2 regions of the Brevibacillus sp. AY1 genome follow, and region 1 is predicted to be linked to the other one. Evidence: a T-box and tRNA genes for the amino acid it is inferred to sense, from the RefSeq annotation. Region 1 holds a T-box; the other holds one or more tRNA genes.
The links. A T-box is a leader RNA that pairs with one kind of tRNA and senses whether it is charged. The one in region 1 lies ahead of serS (serine--tRNA ligase), so its partner is inferred to be a tRNA-Ser.
Positions count from the first base shown of each region.

Region 2: it encodes a tRNA-Ser, which carries the amino acid that the T-box ahead of serS (serine--tRNA ligase) is inferred to sense. The anticodon was not compared.

Region 1 is NZ_JAFLPN010000043.1:18,396-26,764, reverse strand. Features, by position in the region: gene JZI27_RS21660 (D-alanyl-D-alanine carboxypeptidase family protein) at 71-1,369, shown strand; gene pdxS (pyridoxal 5'-phosphate synthase lyase subunit PdxS) at 1,478-2,362, shown strand; gene pdxT (pyridoxal 5'-phosphate synthase glutaminase subunit PdxT) at 2,373-2,945, shown strand; T-box leader at 3,040-3,257, shown strand; gene serS (serine--tRNA ligase) at 3,311-4,591, shown strand; gene aceB (malate synthase A) at 5,008-6,612, shown strand; gene aceA (isocitrate lyase) at 6,642-7,931, shown strand; tRNA gene JZI27_RS21630 (tRNA-Arg) at 8,032-8,108, shown strand; gene JZI27_RS21625 (LacI family DNA-binding transcriptional regulator) at 8,344-8,369, shown strand, end outside.
Region 2 is NZ_JAFLPN010000001.1:202,945-211,313, forward strand. Features, by position in the region: gene JZI27_RS01075 (peptidase) at 1-953, shown strand, start outside; gene JZI27_RS01080 (aldehyde dehydrogenase family protein) at 1,007-2,425, shown strand; tRNA gene JZI27_RS01085 (tRNA-Ser) at 2,545-2,633, shown strand; gene JZI27_RS01090 (aminotransferase-like domain-containing protein) at 2,808-3,989, shown strand; gene JZI27_RS01095 (MBL fold metallo-hydrolase) at 4,015-4,962, shown strand; gene JZI27_RS01100 (acyl-CoA synthetase) at 5,317-6,885, shown strand; gene JZI27_RS01105 (exo-beta-N-acetylmuramidase NamZ domain-containing protein) at 6,969-8,369, opposite strand, start outside.

The DNA of each region.
Region 1 (8,369 bases):
TGTATGGTCAGCAATGTCAACCAATTCAACCAAGACAAAATCGACAGAAGTGGGAGAGTGAAAGATGGCGATGAAACAAAAAACATGGACAAGACGATTAATGAGTCTATACCTTTCTGTCGCTGTATTTGTTACAGCTATGGTAGGAATGACAGCAACAGCAGAGGCAGCACCTGCGAATTTGGATTTGGCTGCAAATTCTGCGATTCTCGTAGAGGAATCAACGGGTAGAGTGCTTTATAGCAAAAACCCGGACCAGCCTCTCCCTCCTGCTAGCATGAGTAAGATGATGACAGAGTACCTGATTCAAGAAGCAGTGCAGCAGAAGAAAATCAGCTGGGACGATCAAGTCCCTGTTAGCGAATATGCGTTTTACGTTGCAAAGATTTCAGATGCTTCTGGTGTTTATTTGAACGCTGGAGAATCATTTACAGTCAGAGAATTGTATGAAGCAATGGCCATTGTTTCTGCGAACGATGCAACCGTGTTGTTGGCAGAAAAAGTAGCAGGTAGTGAACCGAATTTCGTTCAGATGATGAACAAGAAAGCAGCGGAACTGGGAATGAAAAACACCTCGTTCGTTACTTCTAGTGGTTTGCCTGCAAATGAATTAGGTCCTTACTCGGTGGACACAGAGCAAACAGAAAACCTGATGTCTGCACGTGATTCCGCCATTCTTGCCCGTGCCCTGATCCGGGATTTCCCACAAGCGTTGGAAGTGTCTAAGGTTCCCCGGTTTACTTTCCGTACAGGTACTCCACAAGAATTGAAAAAGGCTAACTACAACTGGATGCTGCCAGGCCTGAACAGCTTTTATGATGGCGTCGACGGTTTGAAAACGGGCTATACAGCAGCTGCACAGTACTGCTTTACGGGTACTGCTTCCAAAGACGGTATGCGTCTGATCAGCGTTGTTATGGGAACCGAAAGTAATACAAAACGCTTTGCCGAAACGAAGAAAATGTACGATTACGGCTTTAGCAATTACAAAGTAACCAAACAAATGGACAAGGGTGCTGTGGTGACCGGTTTTGATACTGCACCACTCAAAAATGGCGTTGAGTTGACTGTACCGGTTGTAACAGGTAACGAAGTAAAAGTACTCACCAAAATTGGGACAGAACCAAAATTTACACCAACCGTTTCCTTCTCTGAGCTATCTGCCCCCATTGCGAAGGACCAGGTAGTCGGAAAATTAGTTTTGAATGAAGAAGGTGTGAAAGAGTCGGATTATCTACAGGCCGAAGACATGCAGAAGGCATCCTACGATGTTGTAGCTGCTCAGGAAGTGGAAGAAGCGAGCTGGATTCGCCTGTTTTTCCGCAGTATCATCCAATTTTTCAGCGGCTTGTTCAGTAGTGGAAAATAAATAAAGTGTTGTTTCCCTCTGCGCTTTGGTTTACAATGAGCGTAACTCAACCATAACACCACATAACAGTTGTGATGTTATTACTTTTATGACGTAGGGGGAAATAGCATGGTACAAGTAGGAACGGACCGCGTGAAAAAGGGAATGGCAGAAATGCAAAAAGGCGGCGTCATCATGGACGTCGTGAATGCAGAACAGGCAAAAATTGCGGAAGCAGCTGGTGCTGTAGCTGTTATGGCATTGGAGCGTGTTCCTTCCGACATTCGTGCTGCGGGCGGTGTAGCGCGTATGGCTGACTTGAGCATCGTCGAGGATGTGCTGAAAGCTGTTTCGATACCTGTCATGGCAAAAGCCCGTATTGGTCATTTTGTGGAAGCGCGTGTTTTGGAGTCTTTGGGCGTAGACTACCTCGATGAGAGCGAAGTACTGACCCCAGCAGACGACTTGTACCATATTAATAAAAAGGATTTTACTGTTCCGTTTGTATGTGGTGCCCGTGATCTGGGTGAAGCGCTGCGCCGAATCGGTGAAGGTGCATCCATGATCCGTACCAAAGGGGAGCCAGGTACAGGGAACATCGTAGAAGCTGTTCGTCACATGCGCACGATGATGGCGCAAATCCGCAAAGTACAAGCGATGTCCTACGATGAATTGATGGCAGAAGCGAAAAATCTGGGAGCGCCATATGACCTGCTGGAGTATGTGCACAAGAACGGAAAGCTTCCAGTCGTCAACTTTGCCGCTGGTGGAGTCGCTACACCTGCAGACGCAGCGTTGATGATGCAGCTCGGATCCGATGGTGTGTTTGTAGGATCTGGAATCTTCAAATCGGAAAATCCAGAGAAATTTGCCCGTGCAATCGTAGAGGCAACCACTCACTACACCGATTACGAACTGATTGCTCGTGTATCGAAAGGCTTGGGAAGCCCGATGCAAGGAATCGAAATCTCCAAAATCCGTGAAGCAGACCGCATGCAAGAGCGCGGCTGGTAAGGTGATCGCGATGAAAATAGGCGTACTTGCCCTGCAAGGTGCAGTAGTCGAACATCTACGTTTACTCGAAGCTGTGGGAGCTACAGCCGTTGCTGTTAAAAAGGTAGAGGAGCTCCACGACCTGGACGGCCTGGTGATTCCCGGTGGAGAAAGCACGACGATCAGCAAGCTCATGCACCAATACGGATGGATGGAAGCGATTCGTGCGTTTGGAGAAGCGGGAAAGCCGATCTTCGGTACATGCGCAGGCGCGATCCTGTTGGCCAAACAAATAGAAGGACAGCAGGAAGCACACCTCGGTTTGATGGATATCAAGGTAGCGCGCAATGCCTTTGGTCGGCAAAAAGACAGCTTTGAAGTCAACTTGCCCGTAGCGGGAGTTGCTGCTGATTATCCAGCGGTGTTTATCCGGGCTCCCTACCTGATGGAGGTAGGAGAAGCTGGTCAGGTATTGGCAAAGTACGAGGATAAAATCGTTGCAGCGCGTGTCGGACAATATCTGGCAGCAGCCTTTCATCCCGAATTGACCGAGGATACGCGCTTGCACAAGTATTTTCTCGATATGGTGAAGGAATCAAAATAGGTTTCATACTCCGAATCGTGGTAGACAGCGACTCTTTACACAGGTATAGAACCTGTAGTACAGTTAACAATAGAAGTTAGAAGTTGTTAAATGTGCAAACACGCTGATGAGAACAAGTACTCCGCAAGGTCTGGTCTAGAGAGTCGGTGGGTGGTGCAAACCGATCCAGCATGCGAAGGAATCCATCTCGGAGTGACAAGGATGAACTTGTCCGGAACCGTCCCGTTACGACGGAAGAGTGGACAGATGTTTTGGGTACGATGCATCTGTCAACGAGGGTGGCAACGCGGGTATACAACACTCGTCCCTTACCAGGGGACGGGTGTTTTTTGTTTTTATTTGAAGTTGATTTGGAGGGATTCGAAATGTTGGACGTAAAAGTTTTACGACAAGACCTGGAGGAAGTTAAGCGCCGTTTGTCCGCTCGTAATGAAGATATCTCCGCTCTGGATCAGTTTGCCGAAGTGGATGAGAAGCGCCGCCAAGTGATTCAAGAAGCCGAAACCTTGAAAAATAAAAGAAACACGGTCTCCGAGCAGGTCGCGGTAATGAAACGCAACAAGGAAAATGCTGATAGCCTGATCGCTGAAATGAAGGAAGTAAACGAGCGCATCAAGGTTCTGGACGAAGAATTGCGTCAGCTGGATGAGCAGCAGGAAGAAATCCTGCTCAGTCTGCCCAACCTGCCACATGAGAGCACACCAATTGGTACTTCTGAAGACGATAACGTCGTAGCCTGGACATGGGGCGAGCCTCGTGATTTTGGCTTTGAAGCCAAAGCACACTGGGATCTGGCTACACAAGCTGGCATTCTCGATTTTGAAACTGCAGCCAAAGTAACAGGCAGTCGTTTTGTTTTTTACAAAGGCTTGGGAGCGCGTTTGGAGCGTGCATTGATCAGCTTCATGCTCGATCTGCATACCACGGAGCACGGATATGAGGAAATTCTTCCGCCCTACATCGTCAATCGTGCCAGCATGACAGGGACCGGACAATTGCCCAAGTTTGAAGAGGATGCATTCAAACTGGATGGACCTGACTATTTCCTGATTCCAACAGCGGAGGTGCCTGTCACCAACATGCACCGTGATGAAATCCTCGACGGAGCTGATTTGCCGCTCTATTATGCCGCATATAGTGCATGTTTCCGTTCGGAAGCGGGCTCTGCAGGTCGTGATACTCGCGGTCTGATCCGTCAGCACCAGTTTAACAAAGTAGAGATGGTGAAGTTCGTCAAACCCGAGGATTCCTATGACGAATTGGATAAGCTGGTGAAGAACGCGGAGAAGGTATTGCAGCTCTTGGGCCTGCCTTATCGTGTATTGAGCATGTGCACAGGCGATCTCGGTTTCACTGCTGCGAAAAAATTCGATTTGGAAGTATGGATTCCAAGCAACAACACGTATCGCGAAATTTCGTCTTGCTCCAACTTTGAGGCTTTCCAAGCACGTCGCGCTAACATTCGTTTCCGCCGCGATACCAAGAGCAAGCCAGAATTCGTTCATACCTTGAACGGTTCGGGTTTGGCGATTGGCCGTACGGTAGCTGCGATTCTGGAAAACTACCAGGAAGCAGATGGGTCCATTACGATCCCAGAAGTATTGCGTCCGTATATGGGTGGCTTGGAGAAAATCGCCCCGAAATAAGCGTTGTCAAATAAAACAAACAGCTCTGATCCATTTGGAACAGAGCTGTTTTCTTTTGTACTAGTACAGTTGTGAAAATTTAAAAATTGTTGTTGCACTGTTATATTCTCTGTTATATAATAACTTCAAAAGTTGAGAATATTGTTTTAATACAGAAATAGGAGGAATGGGGAATGAATTGCTACAGGTGTGATGGAAACGGTGAACAGGATTGCACACGTTGTGAAGGGGTCGGTATCGAGGCGAATGGCACGACATGTCGCCATTGTCTGGGTGACGGGCATGTTTGCTGTAGTCATTGCAGCGGTAGTGGCAGCATAGAGTAGCCCATTTTTTTTGTTTGATCTGTACTATAATAACTGATTGATTTATCATCTGTACCATAATAAAACGGGTAGGAAAAGGAGGGGCTTTGCTTGACTACAATACCAACGAACCCATCTCCAATGGAGATTGATGCAGAGATTCTGCCAGGGTATGAGGAAATTTTGACACCGGAAGCGCTTCAGTTCATCGTCAAGCTGGAACAAAAGTTTGGGGATCGTCGACTGGAGCTGTTAGCTAGACGCGAGGAGCGACAAGCGCAGATTGATGAAGGGGAATTGCCTGATTTTCTGCCGGAGATGGCGCATATTCGCAAAGGAGAATGGACGGTGGCACCTCTGCCGATGGATTTGTTGGATCGAAGGGTGGAGATTACCGGTCCTGCAGGCGACCGCAAAATGGTCATCAATGCCCTGAACTCCGGAGCACGTCTGTTCATGGCTGATTTTGAGGATGCCAACTCTCCTACGTGGGTGAACACGATCCAAGGCCAAATCAACATGAAGGATGCGGTAAGACGCAATATTTCCTACACCAGCCCGGAAAACAAAAAATACATGCTGAATGAGAAGATTGCTGTACTGAAGATACGCCCGCGAGGTTTGCACATGGAGGAAAAACACATCCTGCTCGATCAAAAGCCGGTTTCTGCCAGTTTCGTGGATTTTGGCCTCTATTTTTATCACAATGTTCAAGCTCTTTTGGCGAACGGGACTGCCCCGTATTTCTATTTGCCGAAGCTGGAGAGTCATTTGGAAGCTCGACTCTGGAATGATGTTTTCTTGTTTGCGCAGGAGGAATTAAATATCCCCCGGGGTACGATTCGGGCAACCGTCCTCATTGAGACCATTATGGCTGCCTTTGAAATGGATGAGATCTTGTATGAGCTGCGCGAGCACAGCGCTGGACTCAATTGCGGCCGATGGGATTACATCTTCAGCTATATCAAAAAGCTGAGAAATCAACCCGACGTGATACTGCCGGATCGTGCACAGGTGACGATGACGGTACCATTCATGAAGGCCTATACCACCTTGGCGGTAAGGACGTGCCACAAGCGAATGGCTCCTTGCATCGGCGGAATGGCCGCGCAGATTCCGGTCAAGAACGACCCGGTCAAAAATGAGGAGGCCTTGGCCAAGGTACGTGCTGACAAGGAGCGGGAAGCATACGACGGACACGACGGCACATGGGTTGCGCATCCGGGATTGGTGCCCGTCGCGATGGAGGTATTCAATCGTCTGATGCGAGAGCCCAATCAGATCTGGTACAAACGCGAGGACGTGCAAGTGTCTGCGGAGCATCTGCTGGCTGTCCCAGCTGGGGAGATTACGGAAGAAGGGGTCCGCACGAATATCAGTGTCGGCATCCAGTATATCGAGGCGTGGCTGCGCGGATCAGGAGCGGTGCCGATCCGCAATCTGATGGAGGATGCTGCGACAGCCGAAATCTCCCGCGCGCAGGTTTGGCAATGGATTCGCCATGATAAAGGAGTTTTATCGGATGGCCGCAAAATCACGATCGCGCTGGTAAAGCAGTGGACGAGTGAGGAAATGCTTCTTTTGAAGCAGGAGCTGGGTGAGGAAAAGTATCAGCATAGCCAGTTCCCGTTGGCAGGAGAGCTGTTCCTGAGACTGGTGACAGAGGATACGTTTGAAGAGTTTTTAACCATACCGGGTTATCGCTATTTAGCTTAAATATAAAAACATGGGTGGAGGAAATGAAAATGACGAAAATCAACAAGCAGGAAGCGATTCAACAAGTGGAGCAATATTGGCAAACGGAACGTTTTCAAGGAATCACGCGCAGCTATTCGGCCGAAGATGTCGTACGATTGCGTGGTACGGTGCAGGTAGAGCATACCTTGGCACGACTAGGTGCGGAAAGATTGTGGAGCTTGCTTCATACCGAACATCATATCAAGGCGCTGGGGGCATTGACCGGGAATCAAGCGATCCAGCAGGTAAAAGCAGGGTTGAAAGCAATCTACCTGAGCGGCTGGCAAGTCGCAGCTGATGCCAACCTGGCTGGACAAATGTATCCGGACCAGAGCTTGTATCCTGCCAACAGTGTGCCGCAGGTAGTTAAAAGAATTAATCAGGCTTTGCAACGGGCCGATCAGATCGATCAATCCGAGGGAGGCTCTGACACGCATTGGTTCGCACCGATCGTCGCAGATGCGGAAGCCGGATTTGGTGGACCGCTCAACGTCTTTGAGCTGATGAAAGGCATGATTGAAGCGGGTGCAGCAGGTGTTCATTTTGAGGATCAGCTGGCTTCCGAGAAAAAATGCGGACATATGGGCGGCAAGGTGCTGATCCCGACTCAGGCAGCTGTTCGCAACCTGATCTCTGCTCGATTTGCAGCCGATGTGATGGGCGTTCCGACCATCATTGTAGCACGTACAGATGCGAATGGTGCTTTCCTTATCACGAGCGACATCGATGAGCAGGATCAGCCGTTTCTCACAGGAGAACGTACACCAGAAGGCTTTTTCCGTCTACGTGGCGGGCTGGATGCTGCTATCGCACGCGGTTTGGCTTATGCGCCTTACGCTGATCTCATCTGGTGCGAGACTGCGGAGCCGAATCTCGAGGAGGCGCGTCGCTTTGCCGAGGCGATTCATGCAAATTTCCCGGGTAAAATGCTGGCTTACAACTGCTCTCCGTCATTCAATTGGAAGAAAAAGCTGGATGACGCATCCATCGCTCGCTTCCAGGAAGAGCTGGGCGAGATGGGTTACAAATTTCAGTTCGTCACCCTCGCAGGCTTCCATGCCCTCAATTACGGCATGTTTGAGCTGGCTCGCAACTACCGTGATCGCGGCATGGCGGCATACTCTGAGCTACAGCAGGCAGAATTTGCGAGCGAAGTGTACGGCTACACGGCTACGCGTCATCAGCGCGAGGTAGGTACCGGGTATTTCGATGAGATCGCGCAGGTGATCGCTGGCGGGAACTCTTCGACCACAGCTTTGAGCGGCTCGACAGAGGAAGAGCAATTTACTCATCATTAATTCGGAAAAAAAGAGGAGGATCAGGGCTTGTTTGCCCTGGTCCTCCATTTGCCAAATGGCGATACTCTTTTTATAATGGAGAGTGTACAAAAGAAAATCTGTCCCCGTAGCTCAGCAGGATAGAGCAACGGTTTCCTAAACTGTAGGTCGGAGGTTCGAATCCTCTCGGGGACGCCATCGAAAAACCGCGTGATTGCGCGGTTTTTTCTATTTTTTCGAAAAGCCCAACCACTGCAAGCTGTGAAATATAATTCTGCTAATTCAAAAAAAATACATATTGAAATCGCTTTATTGGGCTGTTAATATCTAGTTAACCGATTCACGAAACCGATTTCCAAAAACGGTTTCCAAAACTTCTAATACGAATGAATCCTTTATTTCTCAAAGAAATATGGAAAAGAGGAACTGATTAATGAAAGTAACGATTGATGATGTGGC
Region 2 (8,369 bases), on a different contig from region 1:
AGGGTGACGAAGCACAGTGGACACATCCTCCATTCAGCGGGGAAGTCGTGGATGGCAAGCTGTATGGACGTGGCGCAACAGATATGAAGGGTGGAAACTTGTCATCCCTGTTGGCTATCCAGGTTTTGCAGGCGCTTGGCGTCAAGCTGAAGGGAGATGTCATCTTCCAGAGCGTGGTCGAAGAAGAGAGCGGTGGGGCAGGCACACTGGCAACTATCCTGCGCGGCTACAAGGCAGATGCTGCTTTGATCCCTGAGCCGACCAATATGAAAATTTTCCCGAAACAACAAGGGTCCATGTGGTTCAGGCTGTTGGTGAAGGGACGCTCTGCCCATGGCGGAACCCGCTATGAAGGGGTAAGTGCCATTGAGAAAAGCCTGCTGGTCGTACAGGCAGTCGGACAGCTGGAAAAAGAGCGTAACGACCGGATGACTGACCCCTTGTATGCCAAGCTGCCGATTCCGATTCCGATCAACATCGGGGTGATCGAAGGGGGCAAGTGGCCGTCTTCCGTAGCTGATTTGGTCAAGCTGGAAGGGCGTATGGGCGTGGCGCCGGGTGAGCAGATGGACGATGCCAAGGCGGAAATGGAAGCAGCATTGAGAGGTCTTGCCGAGATCGATCCGTGGTTTGCTGAAAATCCTGTGGAGCTGGAATGGTACGGGGCACGTTGGGTACCAGGCTCCGTGGAGGAGGATCACCCCTTGATGGAAATCCTGCATAAGCAATTTGTGGCAACGACTGGTCAGCGAGCCGTAGTGGAAGCCTCTCCTTGGGGAACGGATGGTGGACTCCTGACAGCATTGGCCGATACGCCATCCATTGTGGTAGGTCCTGGTGTCACACAGGTTGCACACTACCCCAACGAATATATTGTGCTGGATGACATTTTCCATTGTGCGGAGATTTTTGCCTTGACCTTGATCGAGTGGTGCGAAGTTTCAGAATTGTAGGCAAACTGGATACGTTTGGACCCGATAGCCCAATCAGCTAGGAGGATTCGCTTGTGAAAAAAGCATGTTATATCGGCGGGCAGTGGATGTACGCCACTGAGTATGCCCCTCTTTACGCACCTTACAGTGGCAACGAGATTGCCCAAATATCCTTGGCGGATGAAAGGCTCGTAGAACAGGCGATAACAGCAGCACAAAAAGCAACTCCCCTGATGCGCAGGATGCCCGCCTATCAGCGAGCCTCCCTATTGGAAAGAATCTCGATCCTGATGGGTGAGAGAATGGAAGAAGCGGCGAGGATGATCGCCCTGGAAGCAGGAAAACCCATCAAGACAGCGAGAGGAGAGGTCATTCGTACCATACAAACCTACAAATTCGCAGCCGAGGAAGCGAAGCGCCTGCACGGTGAGACAATCCCTATGGATGCTGCTGTAGGGGGAGAGGGGCGTGTGGCGTATACGGTTCGAGAGCCCTTGGGCGTCATCGGAGCCATCACGCCCTTCAACTTTCCCATGAATCTCGTCGCCCACAAGGTAGGACCTGCCTTAGCTGCAGGAAACACGGTAGTTCTGAAGCCCGCCTCGCAGACACCACTGTCTGCCTTATTTTTGGCCGAGATAGCCGAGCAAGCAGGGGTGCCAGCAGGTGCGCTGAATATCGTGACAGGCAGTGGAAGCAGCGTGGGTGATCTGCTTGTCAAGGACCCGCGAATAAAAGCTATTACCTTTACAGGAAGCCCTTCAGTCGGTATGGATATACGGAATCGTGCTGGCTTGAAAAGGGTGACGTTGGAGCTAGGTTCTAATTCTGCTGTCATTGTAGATCGCGATGTCCATTTAGAAGAGGTCATTCCCCGTTGTATTTTTGGTGCCTTTGCCTATTCTGGACAGGTGTGCATATCTGTACAGAAAATTTATGTGGTCAAAGAGCTGTACGAGCCGTTTGTCAGCCGTTTTGTCACAGAAACTCGAAGGCTTCGGGGAGGAGATTCTCTGTCCGAGGATGCGGACTATTCAGCGATGATCCATCCCAATGAGACTCAGCGAGTGCTCTCCTGGGTCGAGAAAGCCGCCTTGCAGGGTGCCAGAATAGAATGCGGAGGAACATGTGAAGGGCGCATGCTGCAGCCGACGGTCATGACTGGCGTTCCTGAAGATGCGAAAATATCTTGTCAGGAAGTGTTCGGTCCAGTCGTCCTGATCAATCCGGTTGATTCTGTTCAGCATGCCATCGAGTTGGTCAACGATTCGCGCTATGGGTTGCAGGCTGGTGTCTACACGAACCATCTTGGTACGGCCATGCTGGCTGCTGATGAGCTTCATGTAGGTGGCGTCATGATTAACGACATTCCTACATTCCGAGTAGACCATATGCCGTATGGCGGGGTCAAAGAGAGTGGCATGGGGCGTGAAGGTGTCAAATACGCGATGGAAGAGCTGACAGAATGTAAGCTTGTTGTGATGAAGAAATAGCGAATCAGGTTTCCGTTTTCCTGGCGTTGTGCCAGCTTCAGACAACGCCAGAAAAATGTAGAAAAATAGTTGCATGGAATCTAGCGGGTGTGCTATAGTAAATCTTGTCTTGAAAACGTGGAGGGATACCGAAGTGGTCATAACGGGGCGGTCTTGAAAACCGTTAGGCGGCAACGTCACGGGGGTTCGAATCCCTCTCCCTCCGCCATAAAGAATATTACGAACAGCGAGTAGGCCTGATCTACTCGCTTTTTTACGTCTTTTTCGACGTCCTGGTCAGGTTCACAAGTAGATAATTGACATTGCGTCATATTTATTCTACAGTTAAACCATGCCTATGTCAGACAATTACAAATAAAATGAACAAAAGGGGAGTTCTAGCATGGACTATCGCTTTGCAGATCGCGTTAAAATGTTCAAATCATCCGCAATCCGCGAGATATCTGAAATTATCGCAAAGGGTAATGACGTGATTTCTTTCGCAGGTGGCTTCCCTTACGAGCCTTACTTTCCTCAAGCTGAACTGGAACAGGCTTTTGATAAGGTTTTTGCATCCGGCAAGTCTTCCTTGCAGTATGGAATGACTTCAGGCTTTATGCCATTACGTGAAAAAATCAGCGAGCGAGTGAAAGCCAAGGGCATCCAAGCAGCACCAGTAGAAGTGCTTTTGACAACGGGTTCTCAGCAATCGATCGATCTTTTCAGCAGAATCATGCTCTCCCCTGGGGATGTCGTGCTGACTGAAAACCCAACCTTCCTGGCAGCTGTTCAGGCATTCGAATCCTATGAAGCCAAGGTTATCGGCGTGCAAAGCGACAAAGATGGAATGGATCCTGAGGACCTCGCCAAAAAGCTGAAAGAATACAAGCCGAAGTTTATTTATGTCGTACCAACCTTCTCGAATCCTGAAGGAAAAGTGTGGAGCAATGAACGTCGTGTGGCCTTGCTGAAGCTGGCAGAAGAGCACAATACCTTGATTTTGGAAGATGATCCGTACGGTGAGCTGCAGTTCAATGCCGAAGAGACCTACACACCCATCGCTGCGATGGATACGGAAAAGAAATATGTGATTTATACCAGCTCCTTTTCCAAAACGGTGGTGCCTTCCTTACGTGTAGGATGGGTGACAGGACCCCAGCCAATCATGAAGGTGCTGGCTCAAATCAAAGAGGCTGCAGATCTCATGTCCAGCCCGTTAAATCAACAAGCGCTGTATCATCTACTCAATGATTTTGATCTGGATGGGCACATCCGCATGCTTTGCCAGCAGTACCACCAGCACATGCTGGTCATGCAGGATTATCTGAAAAAGCTGGATTCGTGCAAATGGGTTGAACCCAAAGGTGGCATGTTCATCTGGTTAGAGGTTGACGAGAATATTCATGCCACGGAATTATTGACGAAGGTCGTTCCTCACGGGGTTGCCTTTATTCCGGGAGCGCCGTTCTATGTAGATTCCCCTCGTCAAAATACGATGCGGTTGAATTTCACCAACTCCAATCCAGAGAGAATTAAATTGGGGATGGAACGGTTGACCGAAGCATTCCAACAAGCGATGAAATAAACGAGCAGATGGGAAGGTAGAAGAGATGGAACAATTTGGCATTTATCAGGTATCGATCCCCCTCCCGATTTGGAACGACAGCGTACATTGCTATCTTGCCCGAACAGAAGGGAAATGGGTGGTTGTCGACACTGGAATTAATGGACATGTCACTCAAGAGACGTGGGAAGCGGCTTTTACGAAGCATGGCATCTCGCCTGGCCATGATATCTCCCGCATCTATCTCACGCATCACCACGCCGATCATTTCGGATTTGCAGGGGTCATGCAGGAATGGACGAATGCCCCCTTGTATCTCAGTGATCGGGAGGAGCAATTGTCCCGCTTTACCTGGAGCAAGGAAGGATTTTCCACCTTTTATCGAAGCTGTGGTCTGCCAGAAGCCATGGTCAGCGAGCTGGTAGGCAACCCTACAGCCTCTGTAAAGCCGATCACTCCGTACCCTCGGATGCTTGAACGGATTGAGGCCGGAGATCAATTCCAGATCGGTGAGCTGAATTTCGAAGCGATGCTCATGCCGGGACATACGCCGGGACACATCTGCTATTACAATGCCGACGAAAAAATTCTGATTTCAGGCGATCATTTTACCAAAGAGACGATCCCGTATATATCCTATCACGGGTACGGAGATGAAAATCCGCTGGCAACGTTTCTGACTACATTGCGGAAGATGCAGGAAATGGAGATTTCGCAAGTATGGCCAGGGCATGGCCCCGTTTTTCATGACGCACAGGAACGCATCGAGGAATTGGTCCAGCATTACCAAGCTCGGATGGCTATTGTGATGGACCACGCAAAAGGGGAAAAGACTGCTTACCAATTAGCGGAGAGCTTGTTCCAGAAAGAGCTACCCACTTTTAATCAGTGGATTATCTTGGGAGAAACAAATGCCTACTTGCGCTATCTGGTAGGGCAAGGGGAGTTAGAAGGATTCGAATCAAATGGCATTTTATACTATAAGAAGAAATGATAAAGGAATAGCCATACTTTACATATAGACCAAAATCTTCGCTTGGTGCTATTGCAACAAATGGGGATCCTTTGACGACAACGCTCTGCGGTGTCGTCATTTTATTAATCAGACTGCTTTACGCGCTCATTCGAGAGTAAATCCCTGATCTTCCCTCTATAACCAGCAGATTCAATGTCGATGGTAGAGGGCAAATGAGATATCCTGTACCTAAGGACTTGATTCTTGGGGCCTGCGGCAGCTTCAAACCTAGCAGAGGAGGTTGCCGCTTTTTTTGCTTATTATTGTCAGAATATACACATAAAACCGAACAATCGATTATAATAGAATCAATACAAGTAAGGAGGCATGTAGATGACCGAAATCCAGCGGGCAAGGCGAAATACGTTAGGGGACATTCTTCGCAGAAGTCGTGGGCGCTACCCAGACAAGACAGCGCTGCAATTTGAAGAAGAAGTGCTTACATACCGTGAATTGGATCAATTGGTCAATCAGACTGCGCATGCTGTAATCAGCAGAGGGTTGAAAAAAGGAGACCGCGCTGCAGTGATTTCTCGCAATTCTATGGATTTTGCCATCCTCAACTTTGCCCTTGCGAAAGCAGGAGTCATCATGGTGCCGATCAACTACATGCTGAATGCGGATGATGTCGCATTTATCTTGGGGCATTCCGAGGCAAACGCGTGCTTCGTCGCTCCAGAATTTCTGTCCGTAGCCCAAGAAGCGCTTCGACAAACAGGGATTACTCCGGGGCTGCTCTCTCTGATCTCTAATCCTGCGCTTCAGCAGGGAGAGTGGATTCCCTTCCGCGAGATGATTAGCAACGAAGCGAGCGAGGAGCCAGAAGTAGAACTGGAGGATGACGATATCGCGCAGATATTGTACACCAGTGGTACGGAATCCAAGCCAAAAGGCGTGATGCTGACACATAAAAGCATCATTACCGAGTATGTCAGCACCATTATCGATGGCGGAATGACAGAAGAGGATGTAGCAATTCATGCTCTGCCTCTTTTTCATAGTGCGCAGCTTCATTGCTTTCTTGGACCGTATATCTATTTGGGGGGAAGCGGAATCATTCTGGAGCAGGCAACACCTGGACTGATGCTGGCAACCGTAGAAAAGCATCAGGCAACACAATTGTTTTGCCCTCCGACGGTCTGGATTGCCTTGCTTCGTTCGCCTGATTTTGCCACGCGTGATGTAAGCTCTTTGAAAAAATGCTATTATGGGGCAGCTATCATGCCGGTAGAGATTCTCAAAGAGCTCGGGGAACGACTCCCTGGAGCGCAGTTCTACAACTTCTACGGACAGACGGAGGTAGCGCCGCTGGCTACCGTGCTGAAGCCTGGGGAGCAGATTCGAAAGGCAGGCTCTGCTGGGAAGCCAGCGCTTAATGTAGAGACGAAAATCATGGATGATGACGGAAACGAAGTCGCGCGAGGAGAAATCGGAGAAATCGTTCATCGTACAAGTCACGCCATGCTTGGCTATTACCGCGACCCCGAAAAGACGCAAGCGGCTTTCGAAGGCGGGTGGTTTCATAGCGGTGATTTGGGAATCATGGATGAGGAAGGCTTTATTACCGTCGTCGATCGGAAGAAGGACATGATCAAGTCCGGCGGGGAGAACATCGCCAGCAGGGAAATCGAAGAAATGATCTATCAGCATCCCAAGGTCTCCGAGGTAGCTGTCATCGGGGTGCCGCATCCGTACTGGATCGAGGCTGTCACGGCTGTTGTAGTTCCAAAGGCTGGCGAGGTCGTAACCTCCGAGGAACTGCTGGATTTCTGCAAAGAGAGGCTCTCCTCGTTCAAAACACCAAAATATGTCGTGATTGCCGAGAACCTGCCTCGCAATCCGAGTGGAAAGATCCTGAAGCGGGAGCTGCGTTTACGCTACGAAGTCCTCGCCTCACAATAATCGTAACTCCATCATTAAAAAGAGAACCCGCTTCGGTCAACTGTGCCGAAAGCGGGTTCTCCAATTTCGATCGTGGTGCGCCCTTACTTGACTGTCGAGATCGTTTGGCGATCAGGGGAGATGGCTTCAAAATGATACCCTTTCTCCTTTAAGAACTGCATAACTTGCGGCAAGGATTGAGAGGTAGCGGATTTGGTAGCCGTGTCGTGCATCAGGACCACGATTTCTTTCTGGTTTTTGACCTGTTGCTTGATCTGCGCCAGCGCTTCCGTAGCCGTATAGCGATTGCTCCGAGCATCCCCATTGGTGACATTCCAGTCGATAAAGGTAAGACCGCGTTTGTTGGACTCTTCCTTGATGGCTGCCATGACGGTATGGTTATTGTTGTAATGCTTGGGATCCTGATATTTGAGACTGATCGTGTTGGTGCTGCCGCCAGGATAACGGAACAGTGCAGGCTTTACGCCTGTGGCGTCTTCGATAAGTTTGTTGCCCTTTTCCATATCTGCAAAAAATGCGTCTACACTCTCATACAGATATCGGTAATCATGCGAATAAGAGTGGCCGCCCAGGCTATGGCCTTCTGCGACAATTTGCTTCAGAATCTCCTCGTTGCCAGGGATGCTTCGACCTACTACGAAAAAGGTAGCTTTCGCATCAAAGGATTTCAACGTCTCCAGGATGTGTAAGGTGACAGGTGAAGGACCATCATCAAACGTCAGATAGGCGACTTTTTCTGCAACAGGTGGAGCCGGATTCTGGTTCGGGGCAGGTGCAGCAGCCTTCGCAGGTGGTGACTCTGGCGTTGGCGTTCCTGGTACAGGTGTTGATGCAGCAGGCTGCTGTACTTGTGGCTGGGACGGTTTTGAACCATTCGTCTGATCAGGTTGCACGCTGCCTTCGCTTCCCGGCTTGGCAGGATTAGGTACCGCTGGCATCGCGTCGGGCTTTGGAGCCGTTTCTGTCATATTCCCATCTGCTTCCGGTGTCTGAATAGGCGTAGGAGCAGGAGAAACATGCTGTTTCAAGGAAATCGGCATAGTTGGGTAATAAGGCTCTTCATTGTAGATCAGATAGGGCACACGCAGCGATAAGAATTGTGCAAGTTGCGGTACGTAGATTGCCTCTATTTCCTTCGGACTGGCTTCTTGTTTGAGCATTTCTCCGACCTTGCTCGTTCCCATTCTGAGGTCAAAGAGAGTGTGTTCAGAACTGCCGGTTTGGATCACAACATCACTGAGCTTTTCCGCATGAGCAAGTGCGTAGATTCCCGTCTTTGCTGGATTAAACAGTCTTGGATCGATGATCTGGATGCGCACCCCACCGGCTGATTCTCGTTCTTCTGGAAAGAAAACTACTCCCGGCAGCAGGCTGGCATTCATCAGATCGGCAAATTGATAGGCGTCAATTCCTTCAGCCCCCATCCAATTGTAGCTGTCATCGTGCTGCAGATTGGTTCCTTCTCCGATCCCTGTGGCCAGATA